DNA from 2 places in the Streptomyces sp. NPDC006529 genome. Region 2 is predicted to be linked to the other one. Evidence: riboswitches for the same ligand, from Rfam matches in the RefSeq annotation. Region 2 holds a riboswitch; the other holds the start of a gene.

Region 1 (15,561 bases), on a different contig from region 2:
GCCCTCGACGTCCTCGGCGATGATCAGCAGCGGCTTGCCGGACTGCATGACCTTCTCGAGGAGCGGCAGCAGGTCCTTGACCGAGCCGATCTTCGAGTTGACGATCAGGATGTACGGGTCGTCGAGGGACGACTCCATGCGCTCCATGTCGGTGGCGAAGTACGCCGAGATGTAGCCCTTGTCGAAGCGCATGCCCTCGGTGAGCTCGAGCTCCAGGCCGAAGGTCTGCGACTCCTCGACCGTGATGACGCCTTCCTTGCCGACCTTGTCCATCGCCTCGGCGATGAGCTCGCCGATCTGGGTGTCGGCGGCGGAGATGGAGGCCGTGGAGGCGATCTGCTCCTTGGTCTCGACATCCTTGGCCTGGGCCAGCAGGGCGGCGGAGACGGCCTCGACGGCCTTCTCGATCCCGCGCTTGAGGGCCATCGGGTTCGCACCGGCGGCTACGTTGCGCAGGCCCTCGCGGACGAGCGCCTGGGCCAGCACGGTGGCCGTGGTCGTACCGTCGCCGGCGACGTCGTCCGTCTTCTTGGCGACTTCCTTGACCAGCTCTGCGCCGATCTTCTCGTACGGGTCCTCGAGCTCGATCTCCTTGGCGATGGAGACACCATCGTTGGTGATCGTGGGGGCGCCCCACTTCTTCTCAAGGACGACGTTGCGACCCTTGGGGCCAAGGGTGACCTTGACGGCGTCGGCGAGCTGGTTCATGCCTCGCTCGAGACCGCGCCGGGCCTCCTCGTTGAACGCAATGATCTTGGCCATCTGAAGTGGTCCTCCCGGACAGCGGTGGATTGCTCCTGGACCGCGCCCGCGCCCGCGACGGACGGCCTGCGTGCCCGGCGGTTTCTTCCCGCCGGACCCTGCGGGCCTCACTGACCCGGTCCTCGTTTATGTAGCACTCTCACTAGGAGAGTGCTAACGCCAATGATTAGCACTCGGCACCCCCGAGTGCAAGCGGCTTGGGGGAACACCCGGTGAACGGCGTGGCTCGCGGCGCGCCCCGCGCACCCTCCCCGGCCAGGCGCCGCAAGGCCCGCGGCCCCCCGGCGGCCGCTCACGCCCCGGCGCGGAAGCCCGTACGCACGAGGGGCCCGCATCCCTAGTCCCGGGATGCGGGCCCCTCGTGTTCGTCTGTCGGTGGTCGATCGCTCCGGCTAGCCGACTGCGAGCTTGACCATGTCCGCCTGCGGACCCTTCTGGCCCTGCGAGATCTCGAACTCGACCCGCTGACCCTCTTCAAGGGTGCGGTACCCGTCCATCTGGATGGCGCTGTAGTGGACGAACACATCCGCACCACCGTCGACCGCGATGAAGCCGTAGCCCTTCTCCGCGTTGAACCACTTGACGGTGCCCTGAGCCATGCCTAACTCCCCTATTACTGGCCCTTGCGCAGGACCGCACTTCGCGGACCCGGGTCAGAACTTGCGCCGGAACGCCTCGACCGGGGCTGAATGTATCCGCACCGCTGCTGTCTGCAACAGGTCATTCCGACGAGAATTCTGGACACGCCAAAAGTTTGAAATAGGGTGAAAATTAGGAATATTCCGGGGCAACTCGGGCCGGACAAAGGACGCCAAGGCCTCATAGCGCGCTTGCATGTTGACTCAATGTCAACCCTTCCGCGGCCCGTTCATATGCGGCGGGCAAGAACAGCGGTGGGGACTTCCCCAACTCTACCGCGCCCAACCAAGCAGAATTGCCCCCTCCGTTTCTCACCGGAGAGGGCAATTCGGGGTGGAGCACTGCCGCGGAGGATCAGCCGCCCGCGACGGCGGGAATGATCGAGACGCCCGCGCCGTCCGGCGTCGGCGTCTGCAGCCCGCCCTCGAAGCGCACGTCGTCGTCGTTCACGTAGACGTTCACGAAGCGGCGCAGCTTGCCCTGGTCGTCGAGGACGCGAGCGGCGATGCCCGGGTGGCTCTGCTCCAGGGACTCGATGACCTCGCTGAGGGTCGCGCCGTCGGCCGGGACCTCGGCCTTGCCGCCGGTGTAGGTGCGCAGGATGGTGGGGATGCGGACGTTGACGCTCATGGCGCTACTGCCTTTCCGGGGGTCGGGGAGGGTCAGGCCAGGCCGGCGGCGCGGAACGCGTCCAGGCTGGGGCGGATGGTGGCGGTCTGGCCGCTGTCGTCGGCCACCGCCTCCAGGGTCTTCAGGCCGTCGCCGGTGTTGAGGATCACCGTGGTCAGCGCCGGGTCGAGCTGCCCGTTCTCGATGAGCTTCTTCGTCACGCCGACGGTCACGCCGCCCGCGGTCTCGGCGAAGATGCCCTCGGTCTGCGCCAGGATCTTGATGGCCTCGACGACCTGCGTGTCGTTCACGTCCTCGACGTAGCCGCCGGTGCGGCGCGCGATGTCCAGGACGTAGGGGCCGTCGGCCGGGTTGCCGATGGCGAGCGACTTGGCGATGGTGTCCGGCTTCTGCGGGCGGACCACGTCGTGACCGGCCTTGAAGGCCGTCGAGACGGGCGAGCAGCCCTCGGCCTGGGCGCCGAAGATCTTGTACGGCTTGTCCTCGACCAGGCCGAGCCTGATCAGTTCCTGGAGACCCTTGTCGATCTTCGTGAGCTGCGAGCCGGACGCGATCGGGATGACGATCTGGTCGGGCAGCCGCCAGCCGAGCTGCTCGCAGATCTCGTACGCCAGGGTCTTGGAGCCCTCGCCGTAGTACGGGCGCAGGTTGACGTTGACGAAGCCCCAGCCCTCGCCGAGCGGGTCGCCGATCAGTTCGGAGCAGAACCGGTTGACGTCGTCGTAGTTGCCCTCGATGCCGACCAGGTCACCGCCGTACACGCCGGCCATGACGACCTTGCCCTGCTCCAGGTCGTGCGGGATGAACACGCAGGAGCGCAGTCCGGCCCGGGCGGCGGCGGCGCCGACGGCGCCGGCCAGGTTGCCCGTGGAGGAGCAGGAGAGCGTGGTGAAGCCGAAGGCGCGGGCCGCCTCGACGGCGATCGCCACGACCCGGTCCTTGAAGGAGTGCGTCGGGTTGCCGGAGTCGTCCTTGACGTAGAGCTTGCCGGTGACGCCCAGCTCCTTGGCCAGGTTCTCGGCGTCCACGAGCTTGGTGAAGCCCGGGTTCAGGTTCGGCTTGGAGGCCACGTCGGCGGGGACGGGCAGCAGCGGCGCGTACCGCCAGATGTTGTTCGGCCCGGCCTCGATCGCGGCGCGCAGCGCCTCGGGGTCACCGGCCGGAAGGTCGTAGGCGACTTCCAGCGGGCCGAAACACTCGGCGCAGGCGAAAATGGGACCGAGCTCGAACCGGGTGGCGCATTCGCGGCAGGAAAGCGCGGCGGCGGGTCCGAGATCGACGGTGGTCGCGGCAGAGGTGACGTCAGTCTGTACAGCCATGACGGCGAGGCCCTTTCTCCTCATCTTCCCCGTGGCGCACTTCGCCACGAGACGGATTTGGCACCTTCCCTAGCCGGGGACCTCGCTGCGTACATGAGCGCGAGACCGACTGGAGGGTTGCCGGGGCTTCAACGGGCCGTATCCCTCTGCCCCTCTGGATGAGCGGTATGGCGCGAACGCGCCTTGGCGGCGCACCCGTGCGTTTGTACGTGGGGACCCCCGACATGCGATGGTCCTCCGCGTTGTTCAAGACTGTAACCGAAGGCATGGATGGTTGAGACAGCCGTCCAAACCGCGAGATGGATCATATTTCGGCCATAACGATGGCCGGGTCACCACCGAATCAGGGAGTGCTGAAGGTGCTGGAAGAGGTGGAGCGCTGGCTGGGGGCCCGCTCCTGGTCCGCCACCGACCGACCGCTGGAGCGGCTGCTCTCGGCCAAGCGGGCATCGGGCATCACAGTCAGCGTCGTCCTGCCCGCTCTCGACGAAGAGGCGACGGTCGGCGCGATCGTCGAGGTCATCCGCCGTGACCTGATGACCTGCCTGCCCGTCCCGCTGGTGGACGAACTCGTCGTCATCGACTCCGGTTCGAGCGACCGGACCTCCGAGGTCGCGCGGCGCGCGGGCGCCCGCGTGGTGCACCGCGACGACATCCTGCCGCGGGTCCCGGCGCTGCCCGGCAAGGGCGAGGTGCTGTGGCGCTCGCTGCTGGTCACCACCGGGGACATCGTCTGTTTCGTCGACGCCGACCTGCGCGACTTCTCCGCCGCCTTCGTCTCCGGGATCGTCGGCCCGCTGCTGACCGAACCGGACGTGCAGTTCGTCAAGGCGATGTACGACCGCCCGCTCGGCGACGCGCCCGGGCAGGGCGGCCGGGTCACCGAGCTGGTCGCCCGCCCGCTGCTGAACCTGCACTGGCCGCAGCTGGCCGGCTTCGTCCAGCCGCTGGGCGGCGAGTACGCCGTACGCCGCTCCCTGCTGGAGCGGCTGCCGTTCCCCGTCGGCTACGGCGTCGAGCTGGGCCTGTTGGTGGACGCGCTGCACACGGCGGGCCTGGACGCGCTGGCGCAGGTGGACGTCGGCGTACGGCTGCACCGCCACCAGGACGGGCGGGCGCTGGGCCGGATGGCCGCCGCGATCTACCGCACCGCGCAGCTGCGCCTGTCGCGCGGGCACCTGGTGCGGCCGGAACTGACCCAGTTCGAGCGGGGCCCGGACGGCTTCGAACCGCGCACCCACCCCGTGGACACGGTGGAGCGGCCGCCGATGCTGGAGGTGGAGGAGTACGCCCACCGGCGGGTGGCCTGACGGGTGCGGCCGGGTGGGCGCGGGGTGGCATGACGGGGCTCACGGTTTGAGCCCGGCCCGCCCGGGCTAGGTTGCCCGCATGGCCTCTCAGGTACTCGTCGCCGCGAACCGCGGCCCGCTCTCGTACGCCCTCGACGCCGAAGGGAACCTCAGCGCCCGGCGCGGCGGAGGCGGCCTCGTCTCCGGTCTCTCCGCCGCCCTCACCCGGCAGCCGGACGCCCTGTGGATCTGCGCGGCGCTCTCCGACGCGGACCGCGAGGCGGTCCGCCGGGGGGTCGCCGAGCCGGGCGTGCGGATGCTGGACATCGATCCGGCCGTCTACGACGACGCCTACAACGCCATCGCGAACTCGGTCCTCTGGTTCACCCACCACCACCTCTACGACGTCCCGCGCGAGCCGGTCTTCGACGCCGCCTTCCACCGGGCGTGGGAGTCGTACACCACCTACAACCGGGCCTTCGCTGAGGCGCTCGCCGCGGAGGCGGAGCCGGGGGCCCGGGTCCTGGTGCAGGACTACCACCTGGCGCTGGTGCCCGGCATGCTGCGGGAGCTGCGGCCGGACCTGCTGATCGCGCACTTCACCCACACCCCGTGGGCCTCCCCCGACTACCTGCGGATCCTGCCCTCGTACGTCCGCGAGGAGCTGCTCTGGGGCATGCTCGGCGCGGACGTGGCCGGTTTCCACACGCGGGCCTGGGCGGACGCGTTCCTGAGCGCGGTGCCGCTGGACGACGCGCGGGGGGTGGCCGCGGCGGACGGCGACGTGATCGGGCACGAGCGGCGCGGGGCGTGGGCGCGCCGGAGCACCGCGGTACGGGTCTTCGCGCTGGGCGTGGACGGCGACGAGCTGCGGGCGCTGGCGCACCGGCCGGAGGTCGACGACAAGCTGGCGGCGCTGCGGGCGGAGGTCGCCGGGCGCAAGGCGGTGGTGCGGGTGGACCGGACGGAGCTCTCCAAGAACATCCTGCGCGGCCTGCTGGCCTACCGGGAGCTGCTGACCACCCGGCCCGAGTGGCGCGGGCGCGTCGTGCACCTGGCGTCCGCCTATCCCTCGCGCCAGGACCTGGCGGTGTACCGCGCGTACACGCAGTCCGTGCGGGAGCTGGCGGCGGAGATCAACGAGGAGTTCGGTACCGCGGACTGGCAGCCGGTGCTGGTCTCGGTCGAGGACGACTTCGCGCGCTCGCTGGCGGCGTACCGGATGGCGGACGTGGCCCTGGTCAACCCCGTGCGGGACGGGATGAACCTGGTGGCGAAGGAGATCCCGGTGGTGTCGGAGGCGGGGTGTGCGCTGGTGCTGTCGACGGGGGCGGGGGCGTACGAGGAGCTGCGGGAGGATGCGGTGACGGTGAACCCGTACGACGTCACGGAGACGGCGGCTGCGCTGCACGCGGCCCTGTCCATGCCGGAGGGGGAGCGGGCCGAGCGCACGAAGCGGCTGGCCGCGACCGCGACCGCGCTCCCGCCGGCGGCCTGGCTGGAAGCCCAGCTGGCCTCCCTCCCCTAACCTCCCCACCCGGCCCGGTCCCCGCCGGACGGCCGGAAACTCCCGCCCCGCGCGGGCCGGCGTCGCCTCCGGCGGGTCCTCAAACGCCGGACGGCTGGGAAATTCAGCCTCGCCGGCGTTTGAGGCGCCCCCGGAGGGCAGACCGAGCCGCAGACGGTCGCTCGGCCTGCGCGGGCCGGTGTTGCCTCCGGCGGGTCCTCAGGCGCCGGACGGCTGGAATGCCCCCGAGCCGGGGTCGCGGCGCAGCCAACCCAGCCTCGCCGGCGTTTGAGGCGCGCCCCGAGGGGGTCAGAGGGCGGTGGCCAGGGTGGCGAGGAAGGCGGCTATCTCGGGCGGGCCCGGGAGGGTGAGGTCGGCTCGGGCGGCCAGTTCGGGGACTTCGGCCGAGCCGCTGCACACCAGCAGCCCGGGAATACCGTCGGCCCGCAGCTTCTCCACGGCGGCGAACGCCGCCAGGTCCCCCAGGTCGTCCCCGGCGTACAGCACCGCCTCCGCCCCCGTCTCCGCCAGGTACTCGGTGAGGGCGACCCCCTTGTCCATCCCCGGCGGCCTCAGCTCCAGCACCGCCCGCCCCGGCTCGACCATCAGCCCGTGCCGCGCGGCCAGCTCGGCCAGCGGTTCCCGCAGCGCCTCGAAGGCCGCGGCCGGGTCCTCGGCGCGCCGGGTGTGGACCGCCAGCGCGCGCCCCTTCTCCTCGATCCAGGTGCCGCGCCAAGCCCCGATCGCGTCCAGGAACCCCGGCAGCTCGGCCCGTACGGCCGCCACCCCGGGATGCTCGGCGGGCGCGTGGACGCTCCCGGTGACCGCGTCCCAGCGCTCGGCCCCGTAGTGCCCGAGGACCACCAGGTGCTCAAGCCCCGGCACCCCGGCGAAGCCCCCGTAGCGGACGGCGACCCCGGCGGGCCGCCCGGTGATCACGGCCACCGACGCCACGCGCGGCGCGAGCGCGGCCAGCGCGGGCACGGCGTCGGCGTGGGCACGCGCCTGGTCGGGATCGGGCACGATCTCGGCGAGGGTGCCGTCGAAATCGAGGGCGATCACGGACCGGCGCGGGTTGCGCAGCAGGGCGTCGAGCCCTTCGCGTCCGGCGGCGGTGACGGGCATCGGCAGGCTGTCGGCAGGCACGCTGTGCGGATGGCTCCCCATGCCTATGACCCTAACGGTCGCCCCCGGGGAGGGCTATCGCCGGGCCCGCTGCGCTTCGCGCAGCCTGCGCAGGCGGTTGACCGTACCGGGCGCGTGGGCGAGCGCCCGGGGGTCGTCCATCAGCGCGTTGAGCAGCTGGTAGTAGCGGACCGGGGGCATCCCGAGGACTTCCCGTATGGCCCGCTCCTTGGCGCCGGGACCGGGCCAGGTGCGCCCTTCGTAGGCGAGCACGGCGGCTTCCGTCTCCGTCAACCGCCCGCCCTCCGTCATACCGCCAGGTTAACTCCGGCCACCGACACCGGCCGCGCGGGCGGACGGCGCCGGTGGGCGGCGGGCGTCAGCGCCCGTCGGCCGCCCGCGCCGCGCGCCCGATCTCCTCCAGCGTCTTGGCGGGCTGGCCGCCCGGCTGGACGGTCTTGCCGATGTTCTGCTTGATGTTCTCGCTCACCGCCGCCCAGGACTCCTTGCCGACGGGGTAGAGCCGCGAGCCGGGCAGCGCCTGGAGGAAGGTCTTGAGCTGCGTGGCGCCGGGGCCGGTGGCCGCGTCCATCGACCGGTAGCCGCTGGTGGTGACCGGCAGCAGGTCGTAGCGGCTGGTGAAGGCCGTCTGGTTCGCGGCGGAGTACAGGTGGTCGAGGAACTTGCCGGCCTCCTTGCGGTGGCCGTTCTTGAAGGCCATGACCCAGTCGGCGACGCCCATGCCGGGCTTCTCCGCGCCGTCGGAGGTCGGCAGCGGCACCATGGCGAACTTCACGCCCTTCGCGGCGGCCTGCTTGATCAGCGTGGGGTGGCCGTTGAGCATGCCGACCTCGCCGCGCGTGAAGCCGTCGAAGGCGGCCTGCCGGTCGAGCTTGGCGGGCTCGACGGGGCCGGTCAGGCCACCGCCGACCAGGGTGTCGCGCAGGTACTCGAAGGTCTTGACGTTGTCCGGGGAGTCCAGCGCGTAGGACTCCTCGTTGTCGGTGTATCCGCCGCCGCCCGCCAGCATCCAGTTCATGGTCTCGGCCTGCGCCTCCTCCCGGCCCAGCGGCAGCGCGAAGGGGGTGGGGACCTTGGCGGCCTTGAGCTTCTTGGCGGCGGCCTCCAGGTCGGCCCACGACTTGGGCTGCCAGCCCTTGCCGGTGCCGACGGCGCTCGCCGGGATGACGCCCGCGTCGGCGAAGAGCTTCTCGTTGTAGAAGAGCAGCCGGGTGCTGGCCACGAAGGGCATGCCGTACTGGACCCGCTTGACCTTGCCCGCGTCGGCGAGCGGCGCGAGGAAGTCGGCCTCGGTCTGTACGGAGAGCAGCTCGTCGGCGGTGTAGAGCTTGTCGGCGGCCGCGTAGTCGGCGTAGGCGCCGATCTGCGCGATGTCGGGGGCCTTGCCGGCCTTGACCAGCGCGGCGACCTTCGCGTCGACCTCGGTCCAGGAGTAGACGTTCACCTCGACCTTGATGCCGGGCTGGTCCTTCTCGAACGAGCGGGCGAGGTCCTTCCAGTACCCGGCGGAGGAGTTCTCCGGATTGTCCCCGTAGTCGGCCGCCACGACGTGCAGGGTCACCTCGTTGTTCCCACCGAGGACCTCGCTCCCGCAGCCGGTCAGGGTCGCGGTCATGCACAGTGCGGCGCCGGAGGCCGCCAGGCTCAGGTAACGGGCTCTCACAGCTCTCTGTCCACCCCTGGTTGTACGTACGATCCACGTAAGGTCTACACCACTTTCGCGGACTGTCCACAACCGGGTGCGGGCGGGGGCCCCCGATTTGTATGGCTACTCAACAATCCCTCTCAGTGGACTAGACCTTTCCCCGCCGAGCACGCGAGACTGTCACCGTGAAACCCGTGAAACACGTCATCGCCCTCGATGTGGGCGGCACCGGGATGAAGGCCGCCCTCGTCGCCGAAGACGGCAGCCTGCTCCACGAAGCGCGCCGGGCGACCGGCCGCGACCGGGGCCCCGACGCCGTCGTCGAGTCGATCCTGGAGTTCGCCGCCGAACTGCGCGACCTGGGGGTGCGGCGCTGTGGCGAGGCCGCCTCCGCCGCCGGAGTCGCCGTTCCCGGCATCGTCGACGCCGAGAACGGGATCGCCGTCTACGCGGCGAACCTGGGCTGGCGCGACGTACCGATGCGCACCCTGCTCAGCGACCGCCTCGGCGGCATCCCCGTGGCCCTCGGCCACGACGTGCGCACCGGCGGGCTCGCCGAGGGCCGCATCGGCGCGGGCCGCGGCGCCGACCGCTTCCTCTTCGTGCCCCTGGGCACCGGCATCGCGGGCGCCATCGGCATCGCGGGCCGCATCGAGGCGGGCGCCCACGGCTACGCGGGCGAGATCGGTCACATCGTGGTCCGCCCCGGCGGCCCCGCCTGCGGCTGCGGCCAGCACGGCTGCCTGGAGACCCTCGCCTCCGCCTCCGCCGTCACCCGCGCCTGGGCCGCCGCCTCCGGCGACCCCGAAGCGGACGCGGCCGACTGCGCCAAGGCCGTCGCCTCCGGCGATCCGCGCGCCCGGGAGGTCTGGCTCGCCGCCGTCGGCGCCCTCGCCGACGGGCTGGTCACCGCCCTCACGCTGCTGGACCCGCGCACCCTGATCATCGGCGGCGGGCTCGCCGAGGCCGGGGAAACCCTGTTCGCACCGCTTCGGGCCGCCGTGGAGGAACGCGTCACGTTCCAGCGGCTGCCCGAGATCGTTCCGGCGGCCCTCGGGGACACCGCCGGATGCCTGGGCGCGGGTCTGCTCGCCTGGGACCTACTCGCCACGGAGGTACCTGCCTGATGGCCGGAAGCGCACACAGCACCGTTCTCTCAGGCGCCAAGGTGGTACTGCCCACCGGAACCGTCACGGGCGGCCGCGTCATCGTCGAGGGCGAGCGCATCGCGGGCAGCGCCCGCGAGGACGCACACACCCTCGACCTGGCCGGGCACTGGATCGTCCCCGGCTTCGTGGACATGCACAACCACGGCGGCGGCGGCGCCTCCTTCACCTCCGGCACCCCCGAGGAGATCCTCCGCGGCGTCCGCACCCACCGCGAGCACGGCACCACCACGCTGGTCGCATCCACCGTCACCGGAGACCTCGACGAACTGGCCCGGCGGGCCGCGCTGCTCGCCGAACTGACCCAGCAGGGCGAGATCGCGGGCATCCACTTCGAGGGCCCCTTCATCAACCCCTGCCGCAAGGGCGCGCACAAGGAGGACCTGCTGCGCGACCCGGACCCCGCCGAGGTCCGCAAACTGATGGACGCCGCGCACGGAGCGGCCCGGATGTTCACCCTGGCCACCGAACTGCCGGGCGGCCTGGACTCCGTACGCCTGCTCGCCGAGCACGGGGTGATCGCCGCGATCGGGCACACCGACTCCACCTACGACCAGACCCGCGAGGCCATCGACGCGGGCGCCACCGTCGCCACCCACCTCTACAACGCGATGCCCGGCCTGGAGCACCGCGCACCCGGCCCCATCGCGGCGCTGCTGGAGGACGAGCGGGTCACCGTCGAGCTGATCAACGACGGCACCCACCTGCACCCGGCGATGCTGGAGCTGGCCTTCCACCACGCGGGCGCGCACCGCGTCGCGCTGATCACCGACGCGATGGACGCGGCGGGCTTCGGCGACGGCACCTACCACCTCGGCCCGCTGGAGGTCGAGGTCAAGGACGGCGTGGCCCGGCTCGTCGAGGGCGGCTCCATCGCCGGCTCGACCCTGACCCTGGACACCGCCTTCAAGCGCTCGGTGACCCTGGACCGGCTGCCGGTCGAATCCGTGGTCCAGGCGATCTCCGCGAACCCCGCCCGGCTGCTCGGCGTCTACGACCGGGTCGGCTCGCTGGAACCGGGCAAGTACGCCGACCTCGTCGTCCTCGACGCGGACTTCGACGTCAAGGGCGTCATGCGGCACGGCGAATGGATCGTCACCCCGGCCGTGTGACGGGCCGCGGCGACCCCGCCACCAGGCCGTCTGACGGCCCGCCACCAGCGGCCAAGCGGCCGTACCGACACGGGCGGCCGGCCCGGGGGACTGGGCCGACCGCCTTCCGTTTGGCATGATCCCGGCAGACCGCAACCCGGGGGCCCGCCGCATGATCGTCACCGTCACGCTCAACACCGCACTCGACGTCACCTACCGCGTACCGAGGCTGCTCCCGCACGCCTCGCACCGGGTGTCCGACGTCATCGAGCGCCCCGGCGGCAAGGGGCTCAACGTGGCCCGGGTGCTCGCCGCGCTCGGCCACGAGGTCACCGCCACCGGCTTCGCGGGCGGCCCGGCGGGCGACGCGGTCCGGGCGGGCCTGGCCGCCCACGCGCCGGGCGTCGTCGACGCGCTCCTGCCGTGCGCGGGCCCCACCCGGCGCACCCTGGCCGTGACCGACGCGGCGACCGGCGACACGACCCAGTTCAACGAACCCGGCCCGCTGATCACACCGGCCGAATGGGCCGCCTTCCTGGAGCACTACGACACCCTCGTACGGCCCGGCGCGCACGCCGTGGCCCTGTGCGGGAGCCTGCCGCCCGGCGTCCCCGTCGGCGCCTACGCGGTCCTCGTGCGCACGGCCCGCGCGGCCGGGATCCCCGTGCTCCTCGACACCAGCGGCGAGGCGCTGCGCCGCGGGATCGCCGCCCGCCCCGAGATGATCAAGCCGAACTCCGCCGAACTCGCCGAGCTGACCGGCTCCCGCGATCCGCTGCCCGCCACCCGGGACGCCCGCCGCCGCGGCGCCCACGCCGTGGTCACCTCGCTGGGACCGGCCGGGCTGCTCGCCGCCACCCCGCAGGGCACCTGGCAGGCCGCCCCGCCGCGCCCCCTGGCCGGCAACCCCACCGGAGCCGGGGACTCCGCCGTCGCGGGCCTGCTCTCCGGCCTCGCCGAGGGCCTGGACTGGCCCGCGCGCCTCACCCGCGCGGTCGCCCTGTCCGCGGCCACCGTGCACGCGCCGGTCGCGGGAGAGTTCGACCCCCGCACCTACGAGGAGGTACGGGGGTCGGTCACCGTCACACCGACGCCCGGTCAGTGACCGGGCGCGGGCGGACGGACGACGTGAGGGGCCGAAGGGATCAGGCCGGGTCCAGCCACAGCTGGTCGATGAGCACGTCGCACTGGTTGCCCGCCTCGCACGAAATCTTGACCGTGTTCGACCCCGCGTTGAGGTCGACCAGCGAGTAGGTGTTGGTCCAGCTCTTGTCCCACTCGCCGGGCTTCGCGTTCGTCCAGTTCTTCATGTTGATCGGACGGGTCTGCGCCTCGCCGTTGACGGTCAGCGTGGTGCTGCCGTCCTTGCCGGGCACCCCGTAGGTCATCCTCAGCTTGTACTTGCCGGTCTTCGGCACGTCCAGCGTCCATGTCAGCGACGCGCCCGGCTTGTTGAAGCCGCCCACGTACTGCCCGGTGCTCGACTTGGCGCCCGGCACGCTGTTCTGCACGCCCGCACCGCCCGCCAGCGCGAACCCGGACCCCGTCGCGTCCGCCTTCGGCAGGTTCGACGGCGCCGAAGCCGACGGCGAACCGCTCGGCTGCTTCGAGGGCGGCGGCGAGGACTGGGCCTGCGTCGGACCGGTGTCCTTGCCGTCCGCCTTGTCCTTGTCCTTGTCGCCGTTGCCGAACATCACGGCCGCGCCGATGCCGATCGCGACGGCGGCGACCACCGCGGCGGCCGCGATCAGCATCCCCCGGCGGCTGGAACCGCCGCCGTGCGGCGGGCCCGCCTGGGCGTGGTGCTGCGGCGGCTGCGGGGGCTGCTGCTGGGCCGGGCCGCCGTAGCCGCCCGCCTGGAGCGTCTCGGGCGCCTGGTACTGCGCCTGGTACTGCGGGGGCTGGCCCTGCTGGTAGCCGGGCTGGCCGGGGCCCTGCTGGTAGGGGACCGGGCCGCGCTGGCCGCCGAACGTCCGGTCGCCGACCGTACGCACCTGGTTGTAGGAGGTCCTGGGGACACCCGGCTGCGCGCCACCGGCGGGGCCGGGGTAGCCGTATCCACCACCCTGTCCGGGCGGTGTGGCTCCGGCTGCCTGCCCGTCCTCGTAGAGGTAGCCGAACGGGTCGTCGTCCTCGGGCTTGTTCGCCCCACCGTTCGAGCCGTTGTTCGCGGGCGTCGTCATCGCAGGTCACTCCTTTCGACCCACGGGAGCCTACCTCGAACAGGCGCACCGCAGGCGCTGCGCCGACCGGCGGAAGGCCTCAGCCCGCCCGGCGGTGCGCCTTGGACCGCGACCGCTTCTCGATGTACATCCGCTGGTCGGCGGAGCGCAGCACCTCGTCCGCGGACATCCCGCAGCTCGCCCAGCCGATGCCGAAACTCGCCCCCACGCGGACCGCCCGGCCGTCCACCCGGATCGGCGGGATGATCGCGTTGCGCAGCCGGACCGCGAGGTCGGCGGCGTCCGCCGCGCCCAGTCCGTCGGCCAGCACCACGAACTCGTCGCCGCCGAGGCGGGCGACGGTGTCACCGTCCCTGACCCCGGTCGTCAGCCGCCGGGCCACCTCGATCAGCACCGCGTCCCCGGTGTGGTGCCCGAACCGGTCGTTGATCGACTTGAAGCCGTCGAGGTCGCAGAAGAGCACCGCGAGGCCCTTGGTGCCGTCGTCCACCTCCGACGCGGGCGCCACCGTGTGCACGTGGTGGTCGTACGGTCCCGCTCCCCCGACGCCCCCCGGGCCCCCGGGACCGCCCGGCTGCCCCGGCACGCCGGGGAACTCGAAGGCGTCGGGGCCGCCGTCCGGGCGGAAGCCGTGCTCGCCGACGCCGGCCGGCTCGCCCCGTCCGTCCCGTGCGTCCCGGCCGTCGCGCCCTTCGAAGGCGGCGTCCAGGGCCTCGACCGCCGTCGCCCGCACGGACTGCGGTCTGCGGCACAGCCGCGCGCCGAGCCGTGCCCGCAGCTCGGCGCTGTTGGGCAGCCCGGTCAGCGCGTCGTGACTGGCCCGGTGCGCGAGCTGGAGTTCGTGCCGCTTGCGCTCCTCGATGTCCTCGACGTGCGTGAGCAGGAAGCGCGGGCCGTCGGCGGCGTCCGCGACGACGGAGTTGCGCAGCGACACCCATACGTACGTGCCGTCCCGGCGCCCCAGCCGCAGCTCGGCCCGGCCGCCCTCGGCGGAGGTGCGCAGCAGCGTGCCGATGTCCTCGGGGTGCACGAGGTCGGAGAAGGAGTAGCGGCGCAGGACGGACGCGGGGCGTCCCAGCAGCCGGCACAGCGCGTCGTTGGTGCGCAGCAGCCGCCCGTGCTGGTCACCGCCCATCTCGGCGATGGCCATGCCGCTGGGCGCGTACTCGAAGGCCTGGCGGAACGACTCCTCGCTGGCCCGCAGCGCCTGCTGCTCGCGTTCGAGCCGGACCAGGGCGCGCTGCATGTTCGCGCGCAGCCGCGCGTTGCTGATCGCAATGGCCGCTTGGAACGCGTACATCTGGAGCGCCTCGCGTCCCCAGGCCCCGGGGCGGCGTCCGTTGCGCGGCCTGTCCACCGAAATGACACCCAGCAGTTCCCCGGCGGACGCGTACATGGGCGCGTACAGCCGGTCCTCGGGGTGCCACTCGTCCTCGAACCGCGGATCGGGGCCCTCGGTGTGCCACTGGGGGACGTCGTCCTCCATCAGGACCCAGCCCTCGGTGTGCGGGATGAAGCGCAGACCGTCCCAGCTCTCGCCCATCGTCAGGCGGCGGTCCCAGGAGCCGCGGGAACCCACGCGGCCGGTGATGAGGGCCTCCGCGGCGGGGTCGCCGGCGAAGGCGGCGACGACGAGATCACCGTCGGGGCGTACCAGGTTGACACAGGCGAGTTCGTAGCCGAGGCCCACGACGATGCCGTCCACGACGGTCTGCAGGGTGTCCGCGAGACTCCGGGCCGTGTTCAGCTCGGCGACCACCTTGTGCAGCTGCCGCAGGGTCGCAAGACGGACGTACGGCTCCGACTCGGTCTCCATCGTTCGCTCTCCCCGAGACCTCGACAGCAACTCCAGGTTTGTCATCGGCGTTTCGTTGCGGTGTCCCGTCCACTGAATCACAGTGAGCTGTGCCGCAGGTACACAGGGTCAACAAATCTTGCCCTCTGTGACTTAAGTCACATGGGATGAATAATGTGGCCCGTGCGGACTGGGAGCGCTCCCCGTCATTCCCGCGAGCAAACGATACGTGGGGCACCGGGAAGAGCGCGGAACGACACCGCCCGGAGACCTAGGACGCGGGTCGCGGCCCGGCTCGGACCACGGCCCGATGCGGCGGCCGGACCGCGCGACTAGCGTTCCCGGTGTGCTGACGACAAGAGCCGCGATACCCCTGATCCCCGCCGTGA
Region 2 (15,561 bases):
TGGCACAGCACCGCCCCGATGGCCGCGGGCGTCCGCTACACGGTCACGGTCGGCACGGAGGACGAACGCGGCGCCCAGGGGCAGCGCACGCTGAACTTCGAGACCACCCCGGCCAAGAAGGTCGTCCACGTCGAATTCGGCCCGGAGGCGGGCAAATACGGCGTCGGTCAGCCCCTGACGGCCGAACTGACCGAACCCGTCAAGGACAAGGCGGCCCGCGCCGTCGTCGAGCGGGGCCTGATCGTGGAGTCCCCCGCCCACGTCCAGGGAGCCTGGCACTGGGTGGACGACAAGCGGCTCCACTTCCGCCCCAAGGAGTACTGGCCCGCCAACACCACCGTCTCCGTACGGAGCAACCTGGAGGGCATCAAGATCGCCGACGGGCTCTACGGCGCCGCCGCCAAGTCGCTCACGCTGGAGATCGGCGACCGGGTCGAGGTCATCACCGACGCCTCCTCGCACCAACTGACCTTCAAGCGCAACGGAGAAGTGATCAACACCATTCCGGTCACCACCGGAAAGCCCGGCTTCTCCACCCGCAACGGCGTCAAGGTCGTGCTGGGCAAGCAGTACTTCGTCCAGATGCGCGGCGACACCGTCGGCATCGGCGTCGGCAGCAGCGAGTACTACAACCTCCCCGTGTACTACGCCACCCGGGTGACGTGGAGCGGTGAATACGTCCACGCCGCGCCGTGGTCCGTCGGCTCGCAGGGCTACGAGAACGTCAGCCACGGCTGCACCGGCATGAGCACCGCGAACGCCGCCTGGTTCTACGAGAACATCAGCGAGGGCGACATCGTCCGGGTGATCAACAGCATCGGCGAGGACATGGACCCCTTCGGCAACGGCTACGGCGACTGGAACCTGGACTGGAAGGACTGGCGCGAGGGCAGCGCCCTGCTCAAGGGCACCCAGGACGGGCGCAGTCCCGTCGACGCCGCCCGCCTGCGCCCCCGGGTCTGAGGCGCCGTCGGCGCCCACCGCACCGCGCCCGGCCCGCCGGACACGCCCGGCACCGGCCGCGGAAGCGACGCAGCGGCCCCTGGAAGCCCGTAGGAGGGCTCCAGGGGCCGCCGCGCGCCGTTCGGGGGCCCTTGCGGGCTTTCAGGCGTTCAGGGACAGCCGCGTCCGCAGGACGTCGGCCAGCGCCCCGGGGAATTCCACCGGGTCGACCGGCAGGGTCACCGCACGGTCCGCCCGGCTCCAGGTGGCCAGCCAGGCGTCCTGCGGGCGCCCGATCAGCAGCAGCACCGGGGGACACCGGAAGATCTCGTCCTTGATCTGGCGGCACACGCCCATGCCCCCGGCCGGCGCGGCCTCGCCGTCCAGCACGCAGGCGTCGATCCCGCCCGCGTCCAGCTCGCTGAGGACGGCGTCCAGGGTGGCGCACTCCAGGAACTCCACCGGCGGCAGGTCCGCTGCGGGCCTGCGCCCGGACGCCAGCCGCACCTGCTCCCGGGTGTTGGCGTCATCGCTGTAGACCAGAACCCGCGCAGTCGCCCGCATTTCGTTCCTCCACGTGTCACATGAATCACGTTGATGATGTCGCGGATGCTACTCCGTCCGACACCCTGTCAACATCGGTTCGAGGGGGCCTCCGATGGGCCGTTCGGGCCTTGCACACGCCCCGGACACTCCGAACGGCACCCCCCGGGGTGAGGGCGGGATAAGCGACCGACATAATGTCGGTCGTGGCGACAGCAACGACAGTAGATACCGGGCACGCGCACCCGACGGTCAACAGGCCGAACCTCGTCAGCGTCGGAACGATCATCTGGTTGAGTTCCGAGCTGATGTTCTTCGCGGCCCTCTTCGCGATGTACTTCACCCTGCGATCGGTGATGGGCGCCGAGCATTGGGCAGAACAGGCCGAGGCCTTGAATCTGCCCTTCTCGGCGACGAACACCACCGTCCTGGTGCTTTCCTCGCTCACCTGCCAGCTCGGCGTATTCGCCGCCGAGAGAGGTGACGTGAAGAAGCTCAGGACGTGGTTCATCATCACGTTCGTCATGGGTGCGATCTTCATTGGCGGCCAGGTGTTCGAGTACACCGAGCTGGTCAAGAAGGACGGCCTGAGTCTCTCGTCAGACCCGTACGGCTCGGTGTTCTACCTGACCACCGGCTTCCACGGGTTGCACGTGACGGGCGGCCTCATCGCCTTCCTCCTGGTCCTCGGCCGGACGTACGCGGCCAAGAGGTTCACCCACGAACAGGCCACGTCGGCCATCGTCGTGTCCTACTACTGGCACTTCGTCGACGTCGTCTGGATCGGCCTCTTCGCGACGATCTACCTGATCAAGTAGCGAACACGTCGCCGGGCAGGTCCCGGCACTCCATCCAGACACACCGACGCAGAAGATCCTGACACCGGGGTAATCCGTGAAAAAGCTCTCCGCACGACGACGCCATCCGCTGGCGGCGGTCGTCGTTCTACTCTTCGCCCTGGCGGTCACCGGGGGGCTGTACGCCGCCTTCGCGCCCGCGGGCAATGCGCAGGCAGACGACACCTCCCAGTCCCTCGCCATCGAGGAGGGCAAGAAGCTCTATGCCGTGGGCTGCGCAAGCTGCCACGGGACCGGCGGTCAGGGTTCCTCTGACGGCCCGAGCCTGGTGGGTGTCGGCTCCGCGGCCGTCGACTTCCAGGTGAGCACGGGCCGTATGCCCGCCCAGCAGCCCGGCGCTCAGGTGCCGAAGAAGCCCGTCATCTACACCCAGGCGCAGACCGACCAGCTGGCCGCGTTCATCGCGTCCCTCGGTGCCGGTCCGATCACGCCGACCGAGAAGCAGTACGACCCGGCGGGTGCCGACATCGCCAGGGGTGGCGAACTGTTCCGCAACAACTGCGCGCAGTGCCACAACTTCACCGGTGAGGGCGGCGCGCTGACGCACGGCAAGTACGCCCCGAACCTCGAGGGCGTCGAGCCGAAGCACATCTACGAGGCCATGCTCACCGGCCCGCAGAACATGCCCTCCTTCCCCGACAGCACCATGCCGGAGAAGCAGAAGAAGGACATCATCGCGTACCTCCAGAACGTGAACGGCGAGAAGTCGAACAGCCCCGGCGGCCTCAAGCTCGGTGGCCTCGGCCCCGTGTCCGAGGGCCTCTTCGGCTGGATCTTCGGACTGGGTGCGCTGATCGCTGTCGCCGTCTGGGTCGCGGCCCACACCGCTAAGGCCAAGAAGTCATGAGTAGCCAAGACATTCCCGTAGAGAAGCACCTGCCGAGCGAGCAGGGCGACGCGCACCACGGTGGCGTGGCAGTGGCGGACGACCCGTTCGCCGACCCGGGCCTGCCGGCCCACAAGCCCCGCATCCAGGACATCGACGAGCGGGCGGCCAAGCGCTCCGAGCGCACGGTCGCGATGCTGTTCACGCTGTCGATGCTGGCCACGATCGGCTTCATCGCCTCGTACGTGACCCTGCCGGTGGACAAGATCGTGTTCATCTTCCCCATCGGGAAGGTCAGCGCGCTCAACTTCGCCCTCGGCATGACGCTGGGCACCGCCCTCTTCTGCATCGGCGCGGGCGCGGTCCACTGGGCCCGCACCCTGATGTCCGACGTCGAGGTCGCCGCCGAGCGCCACGAGATCGCCGCTCCGCCGGAGGTCAAGGCGCAGGTCCTGCAGGACTTCGCCGACGGCGCCAAGGAGTCGGCCATCGGCCGTCGCCCCCTGATCCGCAACACGATGCTGGGCGCGCTGGCCATGCTGCCGCTGTCCGCCGTCGTGATCCTGCGCGACCTGGGTCCGCTGCCGGAGACCAAGCTCCGCAAGACGGTGTGGGCCAAGGGCAAGCTGCTCATCAACGACAACACGAACGAGCCGCTGCGTCCCGAGGACGTCGTGGTCGGTTCGCTGACCTTCGCCCGGCCGGAAGGCCTGGAGGAGGACCAGCACGACTTCCAGACGCAGATCGCCAAGGCTGCCCTGATGATCGTCCGCATCAAGCCGGAGGACATCAAGGACAAGCGGGAGCTGGAGTGGTCCCACGAGGGAATCGTGGCCTACTCGAAGATCTGCACCCACGTCGGCTGCCCGATCAGCCTGTACGAGCAGCAGACGCACCACGTGCTCTGCCCGTGCCACCAGTCCACCTTCGACCTCTCCGACGGCGCCCGCGTCATCTTCGGCCCGGCCGGTCACGCGCTCCCGCAGCTGCGGATCGGTGTGAATGACGAAGGCTTCCTCGAAGCGCATGGCGACTTCGAAGAGCCCGTCGGTCCTGCATTCTGGGAGCGCGGATGAGCACTGCCACTGAAACGACGGGGCGCAAAGCGCCTGCCGGCGAGCGCGTAGCGGACTGGGCGGACGGCCGCCTGGGCATCTACGGCCTCGCCAAGGCGAACATGCGCAAGATCTTCCCGGACCACTGGTCCTTCATGCTCGGTGAGATCTGCCTCTACAGCTTCATCATCATCATCCTCACGGGTGTGTACCTGACGCTGTTCTTCCACCCGAGCATGAACGAGGTCGTGTACCACGGCTCGTACGTGCCGATGCAGGGCGTCCGGATGTCCGAGGCCTTCGCCTCGACCCTGGACATCAGCTTCGAGGTCCGCGGTGGTCTGCTGATCCGGCAGATCCACCACTGGGCGGCGCTGATCTTCGTCGCGGCCATGCTCGTGCACATGATGCGCGTGTTCTTCACGGGTGCCTTCCGCAAGCCGCGCGAGGTCAACTGGATCTTCGGCTTCCTGCTGCTGGTCCTCGGCATGTTCACCGGTTTCACCGGTTACTCCCTGCCGGACGACCTGCTCTCGGGCACCGGTGTCCGCTTCATGGAGGGCGCGATCCTGTCCGTGCCGGTCGTCGGCACGTACCTGTCGTTCTTCCTCTTCGGCGGCGAGTTCCCCGGCGGCGACTTCGTCGCGCGGTTCTACTCGATCCACATCCTGCTGCTGCCCGGCATCATGATGGGCCTGCTGGTGGCCCACCTGATCCTGGTCTTCTACCACAAGCACACCCAGTTCGCGGGCCCCGGCAAGACGAACAAGAACGTCGTCGGCATGCCGCTGCTGCCGGTCTACATGGCCAAGGCCGGAGGCTTCTTCTTCCTGGTCTTCGGTGTCATCGCGGCCATCGCGGCGCTGGCGTCGATCAACCCGATCTGGGCGCTCGGCCCGTACCGCCCGGACCACGTGTCCACCGGTGCGCAGCCCGACTGGTACATGGGCTTCTCCGAGGGCCTGATCCGTGCCATGCCCGGCTGGGAGATCAACCTGTGGGGCCACACGCTCGTCCTGGGCGTGTTCATCCCGCTGGTGATCTTCCCGCTGATCCTGGTCGCGATCGCGGTCTACCCGTTCATCGAGTCCTGGGTCACCGGTGACAAGCGCGAGCACCACCTGCTGGACCGCCCGCGCAACGTCCCGACCCGTACGGGCTTCGGCGTCGCCTGGATCACCTGGTACGTGATCCTGCTCATCGCCGGCGGCAACGACATGTTCGCGCAGTACTTCCACCTGTCGATCAACTCGATCACGTGGTTCGCGCGGATCGGCTTCTTCGTCGGCCCGGTCATCGCGTTCGTCATCACCAAGCGGATCTGCCTCGGCCTCCAGCGCCGGGACCGGGACAAGGTGCTGCACGGTCGCGAGACCGGCATCATCAAGCGCCTGCCGCACGGTGAGTTCGTCGAGGTCCACGAGCCGCTCTCGCAGGGCCAGCTGCACACGCTGACCTCGTACGAGCAGTACAAGCCGCTCGAGATCGGCCCGACGGTCGACGAGAACGGCGTCGAGCGCAAGGTCTCGGGCGTCGAGAAGCTCCGCGCGAAGCTGAGCAAGGGCTTCTACGGCGAGGACAACCAGATCCCGAAGCCCACGTCCGAGGAGTACAAGGAGATCCAGAGCGGCCACGGCCACCACTGACTCCGCATGACGGACTGATTCCGGTCAGTCTCCGCGTCGCCACGGCAAGAGCCCCGTCCAGTCACTGGACGGGGCTCTTTGCCGTACTCCCCGCCTGGATAGGCTGGGGCCTCACCCATCGACTGTGGACCATCAGGAGCGGACCATGAACGTTGTGACCCCGGCGGGCGGCGACAGCGTGGCGGCCCGCACCTGGCCTGCCGTACTGGACGCCCTGCTCGACGGCCGCGACCTCGGCGCGGACGACACGGCGTGGGCGATGGACCGCATCATGCGCGGAGAGGCGACCGACGCCCAGATCGCGGGCTTCGTGGTCGCGCTGCGTGCCAAGGGCGAGACCGTCGCCGAGATCAACGGCCTCGTACGGACCATGTACGACCACGCCAACCTGATCGAGGTCCCCGGCCGGACGGTCGACATCGTCGGCACCGGCGGCGACGGCGCCAAGACGGTCAACATCTCGACGATGTCCGCGATCGTGGTCGCCGGGACGGGCGCCAAGGTGGTCAAGCACGGCAACCGCGCCGCGTCCTCCTCCAGCGGCGCCTCCGACGTCCTGGAGCAGCTGGGCGTCAACCTCGACCTGACCCCCGCGCGGGTGGCCGAGGTGGCCGAGGAGGCGGGCATCACCTTCTGCTTCGCCGTCAAGTTCCACCCGGCGCTGCGGTACGTCGCGGGCGCCCGCAGGGAACTGGGCATCCGGACCACCTTCAACGTGCTGGGCCCGCTGACCAACCCCGCGAAGGTGCGGGCGCAGGCGACCGGCGTCGCCGACCCCCGGATGGCCCCCATCGTGGCGGGCGTGCTCGCCGAACGCGGTTCCTCCGCACTGGTCTTCCGGGGCGACGACGGCTTCGACGAGCTGACCACCACGGCGACCTCCCGGGTGTGGTGGGTGCGCGACGGCAAGGTCACCGAGCAGGGCTTCGACCCGCGCGACATCGGCATTTCCCTGGTCGATGTTTTCGCGCTGCGGGGCGCCGACCCCGCCTACAACGCGGACGTCGCCCGGCGCCTGCTGGCGGGGGAGGGCGGCCCGGTGCGCGACGCCGTGCTGCTGAACTCGGCGGCCGCGCTGGTGGCCCTGGACCCGGGCAGCGGCACGCTGGAGGAGCAGCTGGCGGCGGGCGTCACCCGGGCGGCGCAGTCGATCGACTCCGGTGCGGCCCTGGCCGCGCTGGACCGGTGGGTGAAGGCCAGCAACGCCTGAGCAGGGTCGGTTTCGCGCCGGGCCCCGGTTCCGACATGCGGACCGGGGCTTGTGCGCGGGAGATCGTGTGGCAGGATGCAGACCAGGTCACGAGTGACAGCGTTTAGGCCCCGGCTTGCTGTCCGGCAACCCTCCTTCCGTGGCGGGGTGCCCCGGGTGATGACCAGGCCGCAGGCAGCGAGGCTTGCGGCAAGCGCGGATCCCTCGAATCCAGGGGTCCTGGTCTCTCGAGGAGCGTTTTCCGTGAGCAAGCGAATGCGATAGGGCGCTCAAGCCCCTTCTTCACCCCCCCCGGAACAGGGTCCTGTCCGCGTACCTCCGGTACCGCCGGCGCACCCCGTCTCCCGGGACTCCCCGTACCCCGCCTCCGCGGCCGCGTACGGGCCCCCTGAAGCCATTCACCCCTGCCTGCCGGGAGATACCGCCATGTCCGCATCCCTGAACGCCGCCACCACCTCCACCGCTGACACGAGCGTCGGCGCCGCCTGCGACGCCGCCTGTGCCGAGCCGCTCCAGGTGCTCGGCCGGGACGTCACCGTGCCGCTGGTCACCGGCGGCGAAGTGACCTACGCGGCGCTGGACTACGCAGCCAGCGCCCCGGCGCTGCAGCGGGTCTGGGACGACGTGGCCGCGTACGCCCCCTACTACGGCAGCGTGCACCGCGGGGCCGGGTACCTCTCGCAGCTCTCCACCGACCTCTTCGAGCAGAGCCGGGCCACGGTCGCGGAGTTCCTCGATTGCCGCCCCGCCGATCAGGTGATCTTCACCCGGTCCACCACCGACTCGCTGAACCTCCTCGGCCAGGCGCTCCCGGCCGACTGCCAGGTCTTCGTCTTCGAGACCGAGCACCACGCCTCGCTGCTGCCCTGGCGCGACGCCCGGGTCACCTACCTGAACGCCCCGCGCACCCCGGGCGAGGCCGTCGCCACGCTGGAGCGGGCGCTGGCCGACCGCGAGCCTTACGGCCCGGCGCTGGTCTGCGTCACCGGCGCGTCCAACGTCACCGGTGAACTGTGGCCGGTCAAGGAACTCGCCGCCGCCGCGCACGCCCACGGCGCGCGGATCGTCCTGGACGCCGCCCAGCTCGCCCCGCACCACCCGGTGTCGGTGCAGGACCTGGACGTCGACTGGGTCGCCTTCTCCGGGCACAAGCTGTACGCGCCCTTCGGCTCGGGCGTGCTCGCGGGGCGGGCCGACTGGCTCCAGGAGGCCGAGCCGTACCTCGCGGGAGGCGGTGCCTCCCGGAAGGTGGCCCGGCGCGAGGACGGCGGCGTGGACGTCGAGTGGCACACCACCGCGGCCCGCCACGAGGCCGGTTCCCCGAACGTCATCGGCGTCTACTCCATCGCCTCCGCCTGCCGGGCGCTGACCGAGGCCGGGTTCGACACCCTGGTCGCGCGGGAGCGGCACCTGATCGCGAAGGTCCGCGAGGGCCTGGCCGAGGTCCCGGCCGTGCGGATCCTGTCCCTGTTCGGTGACGGCGCGCCGCGCGTGGGCGTCATCTCCTTCGTCGTGGACGGCTGGAACAGCTCGCACTTCGCCGCCGCGCTCTCCGCCGAGTACGGGATCGGGGTCCGCGACGGCCTGTTCTGCGCCCACCCGCTGGTCCGGACCCTGCTGGGCAGCGCGCCGCAGGAGCCGGGCGAGTGCGGGGCGCCGGAGGCGGAGCCGGGGGAGCGGTCGCTGAACGCGATCCGGGTCAGCTTCGGGGCGGGTACGCCGGACGAGCACGTGGAGCGGTTCGTGGGGGCCGTGCGGGAGTTGGTGGCGCAGGGGGCGCAGTGGACGTACCGCACGGAAGAAGGCCGCTGCGTCCCGGCCGTCTGACGCTCGCCTCAATCGCCGGCGGGGCTGGGGTATGCCCCCTGGCCCGGGGGTGGGCGTCCCGGCCCGCGGCCGTTCGCCTCAAACGCCGGCGGGGCTGGGATCCCCCGGTGCCGGGCCCACGCCGCGGGTCGGGGTCGGGACGGGGACGGGCAGGAGTGTCCCCGCAGGACGAGCGGCCACCGCTGGGGACTTTCTCCGAACCGGGTGAGGCCGCGAGCCGAGGAGACGCTCGTGCGCGGCACCGGCACGGCCGCGGCCCGCCACCACCGGGCCAGGGGCCATACCCAGCCCCGCCGGCGTTTGAGGCGGACCACCGACCCGGGCCAGGGGCCATACCCCCAGCCCCGCCGGCGTTTGAGGCGAAAAGGCCGCGGCCGGCGCTACGCGTCGAGGCCGATCGCGAACGCCGCCTCCAGGTCGTGCTGGGAGTAGGTGCGGAACGCCACGTGGGTGTCCGTCGCCTCCACGCCCGGGATCTTGCTGATGCGGCCGGGGATGATGTCCGCGAGGTTCTCGTGGCGCGGCACCCGGACGAGCGCGATGAGGTCGTACGTACCCGTGACGGAGTAGACCTCGCTGACGTTCTCCAGCGCGGCGATCGACTCGGCGATCTCGGGGATGCGGTCCACGCTGGTCTTGATGAGCACGATCGCGGTGATCACGGCTGGCTGTCTCCCTCGGTGGCCGTCGCTGGTCGCCTCACTCTAGTCGTACGCCGATATCGGACCCACGCGTACAGGAACCCGCCCGAGAAGCCCACCACATGGGCCAGGTACGCCACCCCCGGCCCGCTCCCGGCGCGGTGCGCCGCCAGCCACTGCAGGCCGAACCAGAACAGCAGCACGATCCAGGCCGGGAAGCGCAGCGGTACGAAGAACAGGAACGGGAAGAGGCTGGTCACCCGGGCTCTGGGGAAGAGGCACAGGAAGGCCCCCAGGACGGCCGAGATGGCCCCGGAGGCGCCGACCAGGGTTTGGTCCGAGGTGGCGTTGGCCGCCGCGTAGGCGGCCAGCGCGAGGTAGCCGGTGGTGACGTAGAAGACGAGGAACTGCGCGCGCCCCATCCGCTCCTCGGCCATCGCGCCGAAGACGTAGAGGAAGAGGCAGTTCCCCAGCAGGTGCAGCCAGCCGCCGTGCACGAAGAGCGCCGTCAGCGGGGTGAGCAGGGCGCGGCGGCCGCCGCCGAGGAGTTCGTCCGGGACGACGCCCCAGTGCCGGAAGTACGCCGTGCCGGAGGCGATCAGCCGCTCGCCCGTGCCGTAGACCGGGTTGAGCCCCGAGGCCGGGCTCATGACGAAGACGACGGCGCAGGCCGCGATCAGCGCGTACGTCACCACCGGGCCGCGCGCGGCCTCGCGGACGGTCCGCCACCATACGCTCATGGGACAGAGCATGGCGTAACCGGAGGGACCCGGGCAGCTCGCCCCGCCGCGTCCCGCGCAGCGGACGGCACCCCGCGCGGAAGCGGCGTCAGGCCGTAGGGTTACGAGCTGCGGTCCCCGCCGAGAGGCGCGGACCGCTTTAATTGAAACAGCGACGAAGGAGTGAGCGGCCCGATGACGGTTCCCCTGCCGACCGAGACGACCCGGTGGCGCTGCACGCTGTGCGGCAACCTCACGCGGTTCGACGTCACGCGCTCGTCGAAGGTCGTGGAGTACGTCCACCTGGACCTCGCCGGGGAGCCCAAGGTCGAGGAGCGCGAGGTGGTCAATGAGACCATCGAGTCGGTCCGCTGCCGCTGGTGCAACGCGGTGGACCAGATCGAACTCGTGGACCGGCCGGGTGCGGACTCCTAGGGAGTCCGGGCCCGCGGTCAGGACGTAACGGTAGGGGTGACGGATCGTGGAGCCAGCAAGCGGCGCTGAGCCGGCCGACGCGGCCGGCGACGCCGCGGAGGTGCTCGACCGCCCGCTGCCCGAAGGCGTGCGGCGCCGGGTGGTCGCGCTGGTCTCGGACGCCTTCGGCGGCCTGACGGTCGCAGATCTTCCGGGCCAGTTGCGCCAGTACGCCCGGTTCACCCCCACCCGGCGGGCGAAGTTCGCGGGCAACGCCATGGCGGCCGCCGTCGAGACGGACGCCGTCTTCCGCGGCCGGGTCGCCGAGAAGCTGCGCGAGGCCCAGCCGGACCTGTCGGCCGCCCTGGAGTGCGGCGCGCCGCCCGCCGCCGCCGACCCCCTCGACGTGGCGGCCGCCGCGTACGTCCTGCGCCCCGCGGGCTGGGTCAAACTCGTGGCCGCGGCCGGCGAAGAGGCGCAGCGCGCCGACGCCGAGCGGGTCGGCGAGGAGACCCAGCGCGAACTGGAGCGGCTGCGCGAGGAGCTGGCGCACCTGCGCGAGCAGCACCGCAACGGCGGCGAGCAGGTGCGCACGGAGCTGGAGGCGTCCCGCAAGGAAGCCGAATCGCTTCAGCGCAAGCTGCGCAGCGCGCTCAACGACGTCAAGCGGGGTGAGGCGGCCCTGCGCAAGGTGATGGCCGAGATCGACGGGATCCGCAGCGAGACCGGTGCCCGGGTGGTGGCCGCCGAGAGCGAGTCCCGGCGGCTGAAGTCACGGCTGGCGGAGGTGGAGTCGGCGCTGGAGACCTCGCGCCGGGCCACCCGCGAGGGGCGCAGCATCGAGGACATGCGGCTGCGGCTGCTGCTGGACACGGTGCTCGAAGCGGCCCAGGGGCTGCGCCGGGAGCTGGCGCTGCCGCCGGTCTCGACGCGGCCCGCGGACACGGTCGAGGCGGTGGAGCCGGGCCGGATGACCCCGAAGGACATCGCGGCGCGGGCGCTGTCGGAGACGGATCCGGCGCTGCTGGACCAGCTGTTGGCGCTGCCTCAGGCCCATCTGGTGGTGGACGGCTACAACGTGACCAAGACCGGCTATCCGACGATGCCGCTGGAGAAGCAGCGGCTGCGGCTGCTGGGCGGGCTCTCGATGCTGGCCGCGCAGACGGGTGCGGAGATGACCTGCGTCTTCGACGGGGCCGAGCTGGCCGCGCCGGTGCTGCTGGCGCCGCCGCGCGGGGTGCGGGTGCTGTTCTCCAAGGCGGGCGTCACGGCGGACGAGTTGATCCGTCAGCTGGTGCGCGCGGAGCCGCCCGGGCGCCCGGTGGTCGTGGTCTCCACCGACCGCGAGGTGGCCGACGGGGTGGCCAAGGCGGGGGCGCGGCCGGTGACGTCCGCCTTGCTGCTGAAGCGGCTTTCGCGCGTTTCGTAACCCCTGGGCGGCATGGGTCATTTGCCGGGATTTTCGGAACGTACCGTCAAGTGACCGCTACCGCGCGTGGGGTGAAAGTAAAGAAGCTGGTCGGTGACCGATTTTTTTGCCGCCAGGATTTGAACTGATCACAGGAGGGTCACTAGGGTCGGCCCAAACCTTCGTGCGATGGATCACTCATTCGGGGTGCCGGCCGAAGGGGCTGCCGGGTGTGCGTGCTCCGGCGGCTCTAGGAAGAAGGAGCTCGCCCCCGTGGCGTCCCACCGTCGACCCAAGCAGCCGAGCCGCCTGCGCGTGACCGTCCTGACGGCCACCGCCGCCGCGGCCGTCGTCCTCTCCGCCAACGGCGCCTCCGCCGCTCCGCAGCCGAGCAAGGACGAGGCCAAGGCCGAGGTGGACGCGCTCTACACGGAGTCCGAACAGGCCGCCGAGAAGGCCAACGGAGCCAAGGAGCGCCAGGACAAGCTGGAGAAGGAGATCAGCCAGCTCCAGGACCAGGTCGCCAAGGGGCAGGACGAGCTCAACACCCTGCGCAGCGCCCTCGGTTCGATGGCGAGCGCCCAGTACCGCACCGGCGGCATCGACAACTCGCTGGCGCTCTTCCTCTCCGGCGACCCCGACAGCTACCTCGACAAGGCCTCCACCATGGAGCAGTTGAGCGGCAAGCAGGTCGAAGCGGTCCAGAAGATCCAGGCGAAGCAGCGCAGTCTCGCGCAGAAGCGGCAGGAGGCCTCGGGCAAGCTCGCCGACCTCGCGGCCACCCGCAAGGAACTGGACGAGAAGAAGAAGGCCGCCCAGGAGAAGCTGGCCGCGGCGCAGGCGGTCCTCAACTCCCTGAGCGCGGACGAGCGGGCGAAGCTCGGCGAGGACGAGAAGCGCGCCAGCCGCAGCGACGGCGACCGCGCGAACCTCGGCGGCGGCGCGAAGGGCTCCGGCCGCGCCGGGCAGGCCCTCGAAAACGCCAAGACGCAGCTCGGCGACGCCTACCACATGGGTGACACGGGCCCCGACTCGTGGGACTGCTCCAGCCTGGTCCAGTGGGCCTACGGCCAGGCCGGCGTGGACCTCCCGCGCGTCACCTACGACCAGGCGAACGCGGGCCGGCACCTGAGCCTGAGCGAACTCCAGCCCGGCGACCTGATCCTGTTCTACGACGACCTGCACCACGTCGGCCTGTACGCGGGCAACGGGATGACGCTGCACGCCTCCAACCCGCGCGGCGGCGTCAAGTACGAGGCCGTCCGCAACATGCCCTTCCAGTTCGGCGTCCGCGTCGCGGGCTGATCCCTCCCCGTGGACCTTCCCCGGGAGGGTCATGCCCGCGGACGCGCCGCGGACCGCCCATCCGGGCGAATTACCAGGGCGCTCCGCGCCCCCTCGCCCCGCCGGTGACCTGGGTCTCCGGCGGGGCGTCACCGTGCGTGCCCGCCCACGGTCGTTGGCCGGTGCGTGAGCGGGCCGCTACTGTCTGCCAGCGCGGAACCCGGCACACGGCCGCCCACGGGGGGCGGACCCGGGCCCCGCGCTAGCGGAAGGGAGCTGCTCGACGTGGCATCCCATCGCCGGCCCGCGCCTACGGCGCACGACCGGAACACCAGGGTCACCGTGCTGACCGCCGCCGCGGCCACCGCCGCGGTCGCCCTGACGGGCGGACCGGCCGGCGCGGCCCCCGCGGATCCGCCCGTCAGTACCCGGGCCCAGGTGGACCGGCTGTTCGAGGAGGCCGAGCAGGCCACCGAACGCTTCAACGCGGCCGGGGAGCGCAGCGCGAAGCTGCGCGCCGAAGTCCTGCGCGCCCAGGACGCCGTGGCCCGCGGCCAGGACCGGATCAACACCATGCGCGGGGTGCTCGGCAGCTTCGCCGGGGCCCAGTACAAGTCCGGCGGCCTCGACCCGGCCGTCGAGCTGATGCTCTCCGAGGACCCCGACGAGTACCTCGACAAGGCCAGCGCGCTGGACCGGCTGACCGACCGCCAGGCGCGGCAGCTCGACGAACTGCGCGAGGAGCAGCGCACGCTGGACCAGGAGCGCCGCGAGGCCTCCCGCAAGCTCGCCGAACTCGACGGGCTGCGCGCCGACACGGCCCGCCACAAGCGGTCCGTGACCGCCAAGCTCGCCGCCGCCCAGCGGCTGCTCAACGCCATGCCGTCGGAGGAACGGGCCTCCTTCGACCGGTCCTCGCGCTCCGCCGACCGGGCCGGCGCGCTGCCCGAACCGCCCGGCTCCGGCGGCGCCTCCTCCGGGCGCGCCGCGGCCGCCGTGCGGGCCGCCCGGGCCGCGATCGGGCGGCCGTACGTGTGGGGCGCCACCGGGCCGTCCGGGTTCGACTGCTCCGGGCTGATGGTCTGGTCCTACCGGCAGGCGGGCGTCTCCCTGCCGCGCACCTCGCAGGAGCAGCGCCACGCGGGGCGCCGGGTCTCCCTTTCCGAGGCCCGGCCGGGCGACCTGGTGACCTACCGCTCCGACGCCAGCCACGTCGGGATGTACGTCGGCAACGGCCAGGTGGTGCACGCCCCCTACCCGGGGGCCGCCGTGCGCTACGACCCGGTCGGGATGATGCCGGTGTCCTCGGTGACCCGCCCCTGAGGAGACCCGCCTCCGGGGGAGCCCGCCCCGTGATCGCGCGGGCGCCCTCCGCGCGTACGATCGCCGGATGGTCCGGGGTCCCCTGCGCGCGCTGCTCCCGCTGCTCGCCGTGCTGCTGGTCGGCGGGTCGGCCTGCGCCCGCCCGGCGGCTCCGCCCGACGGCGCCGAGCGGGCCGTGCGGGCGGCGGTGGCCGCCTGGTCGGCCCGGCCCCCCGCGGCGCTCGCCGCGGTCCCGCTGGAGGGCTGGACGTACGAGGTCACCTCGGTGCGCCGGGACGGCGCCCGGGCCGATGTCCGCGCCGAACTGCGCTACCGGCTCACCGGCTACGATGCCGCTCCCACCGGTTCCGGCCGCGCCCTGACGCTGAGCCAGGACGGCAGCGGATGGCACGTCACCGGTGACCGGCCCGCGCCGGGCGCGCTGCCGCAGCTGTGGGACCAGGGCCCGGTGAGCGTGGTGCGCGGGGACCGAGCGCTGGTGCTGGGCGCCTCCGGGCGGTCCCGGGAGAGCCTGGAAGAGGTCGCGGTGGTGGCCGGGCGGGCCGTGCCCGAGGTGAGCGCCGCCTGGCCGCGGCCGTGGGCGGGCCGGGTGGTGGTCGTGGTCCCCGCGGGCCTGGACGCGATGGCGGCCCTGCTGGGGCGGCCCGCCGACTCCTACCGGGGGCTGGCGGCGGTGACCACCGGACTGGTCGGCGTCTCCCCGGCCCCGGCCGACCGGGTGGTGGTCAACCCGCAGGCGTACGAGGGCCTGAGCGAGCCGGGCCGCCAAGTGGTGCTCACCCACGAGAGCACCCACGTCGCCACCCGCTCCGCGACCACCGCCGCGACCCCGCTGTGGCTCTCCGAGGGCTTCGCGGACTGGGTGG

Evidence for each region. Region 2 has a riboswitch for S-adenosylmethionine ahead of ABZY31_RS15170 (aminotransferase class V-fold PLP-dependent enzyme). Riboswitches for the same ligand answer to the same signal wherever they lie in the genome.
Region 1: it holds a riboswitch for S-adenosylmethionine, as region 2 does, so the genes downstream of both, thrC (threonine synthase) here and ABZY31_RS15170 (aminotransferase class V-fold PLP-dependent enzyme) in region 2, are expected to answer to the same signal.

Annotation. Positions count from the first base shown of each region.
Region 1 covers NZ_JBEXPB010000072.1:4,791-20,351, reverse strand. Annotated here, with positions in the region: gene groL (chaperonin GroEL) at 1-762, opposite strand, end outside; gene ABZY31_RS29690 (cold-shock protein) at 1,155-1,361, opposite strand; gene ABZY31_RS29685 (MoaD/ThiS family protein) at 1,756-2,031, opposite strand; gene thrC (threonine synthase) at 2,064-3,374, opposite strand; SAM riboswitch class I at 3,368-3,515, opposite strand; gene ABZY31_RS29675 (glucosyl-3-phosphoglycerate synthase) at 3,710-4,660, shown strand; gene ABZY31_RS29670 (trehalose-6-phosphate synthase) at 4,740-6,167, shown strand; gene otsB (trehalose-phosphatase) at 6,456-7,313, opposite strand; gene ABZY31_RS29660 (DUF3263 domain-containing protein) at 7,347-7,583, opposite strand; gene ABZY31_RS29655 (extracellular solute-binding protein) at 7,651-8,907, opposite strand; gene ABZY31_RS29650 (ROK family protein) at 9,132-10,064, shown strand; gene nagA (N-acetylglucosamine-6-phosphate deacetylase) at 10,064-11,215, shown strand; gene ABZY31_RS29640 (1-phosphofructokinase family hexose kinase) at 11,367-12,299, shown strand; gene ABZY31_RS29635 (CBM35 domain-containing protein) at 12,340-13,377, opposite strand; gene cdgB (diguanylate cyclase CdgB) at 13,457-15,193, opposite strand; gene ABZY31_RS29625 (flavin reductase family protein) at 15,549-15,561, shown strand, end outside.
Region 2 covers NZ_JBEXPB010000017.1:67,825-83,385, forward strand. Annotated here, with positions in the region: gene ABZY31_RS15135 (Ig-like domain-containing protein) at 1-963, shown strand, start outside; gene ABZY31_RS15140 (hypothetical protein) at 1,105-1,506, opposite strand; gene ABZY31_RS15145 (heme-copper oxidase subunit III) at 1,683-2,303, shown strand; gene ABZY31_RS15150 (c-type cytochrome) at 2,380-3,189, shown strand; gene ABZY31_RS15155 (Rieske 2Fe-2S domain-containing protein) at 3,186-4,244, shown strand; gene ABZY31_RS15160 (cytochrome bc complex cytochrome b subunit) at 4,241-5,869, shown strand; gene trpD (anthranilate phosphoribosyltransferase) at 6,015-7,079, shown strand; SAM riboswitch class IV at 7,165-7,281, shown strand; gene ABZY31_RS15170 (aminotransferase class V-fold PLP-dependent enzyme) at 7,506-8,906, shown strand; gene ABZY31_RS15175 (Lrp/AsnC ligand binding domain-containing protein) at 9,287-9,568, opposite strand; gene ABZY31_RS15180 (rhomboid family intramembrane serine protease) at 9,565-10,299, opposite strand; gene ABZY31_RS15185 (hypothetical protein) at 10,462-10,701, shown strand; gene ABZY31_RS15190 (NYN domain-containing protein) at 10,745-12,109, shown strand; gene ABZY31_RS15195 (NlpC/P60 family protein) at 12,362-13,393, shown strand; gene ABZY31_RS15200 (NlpC/P60 family protein) at 13,658-14,695, shown strand; gene ABZY31_RS15205 (hypothetical protein) at 14,763-15,561, shown strand, end outside.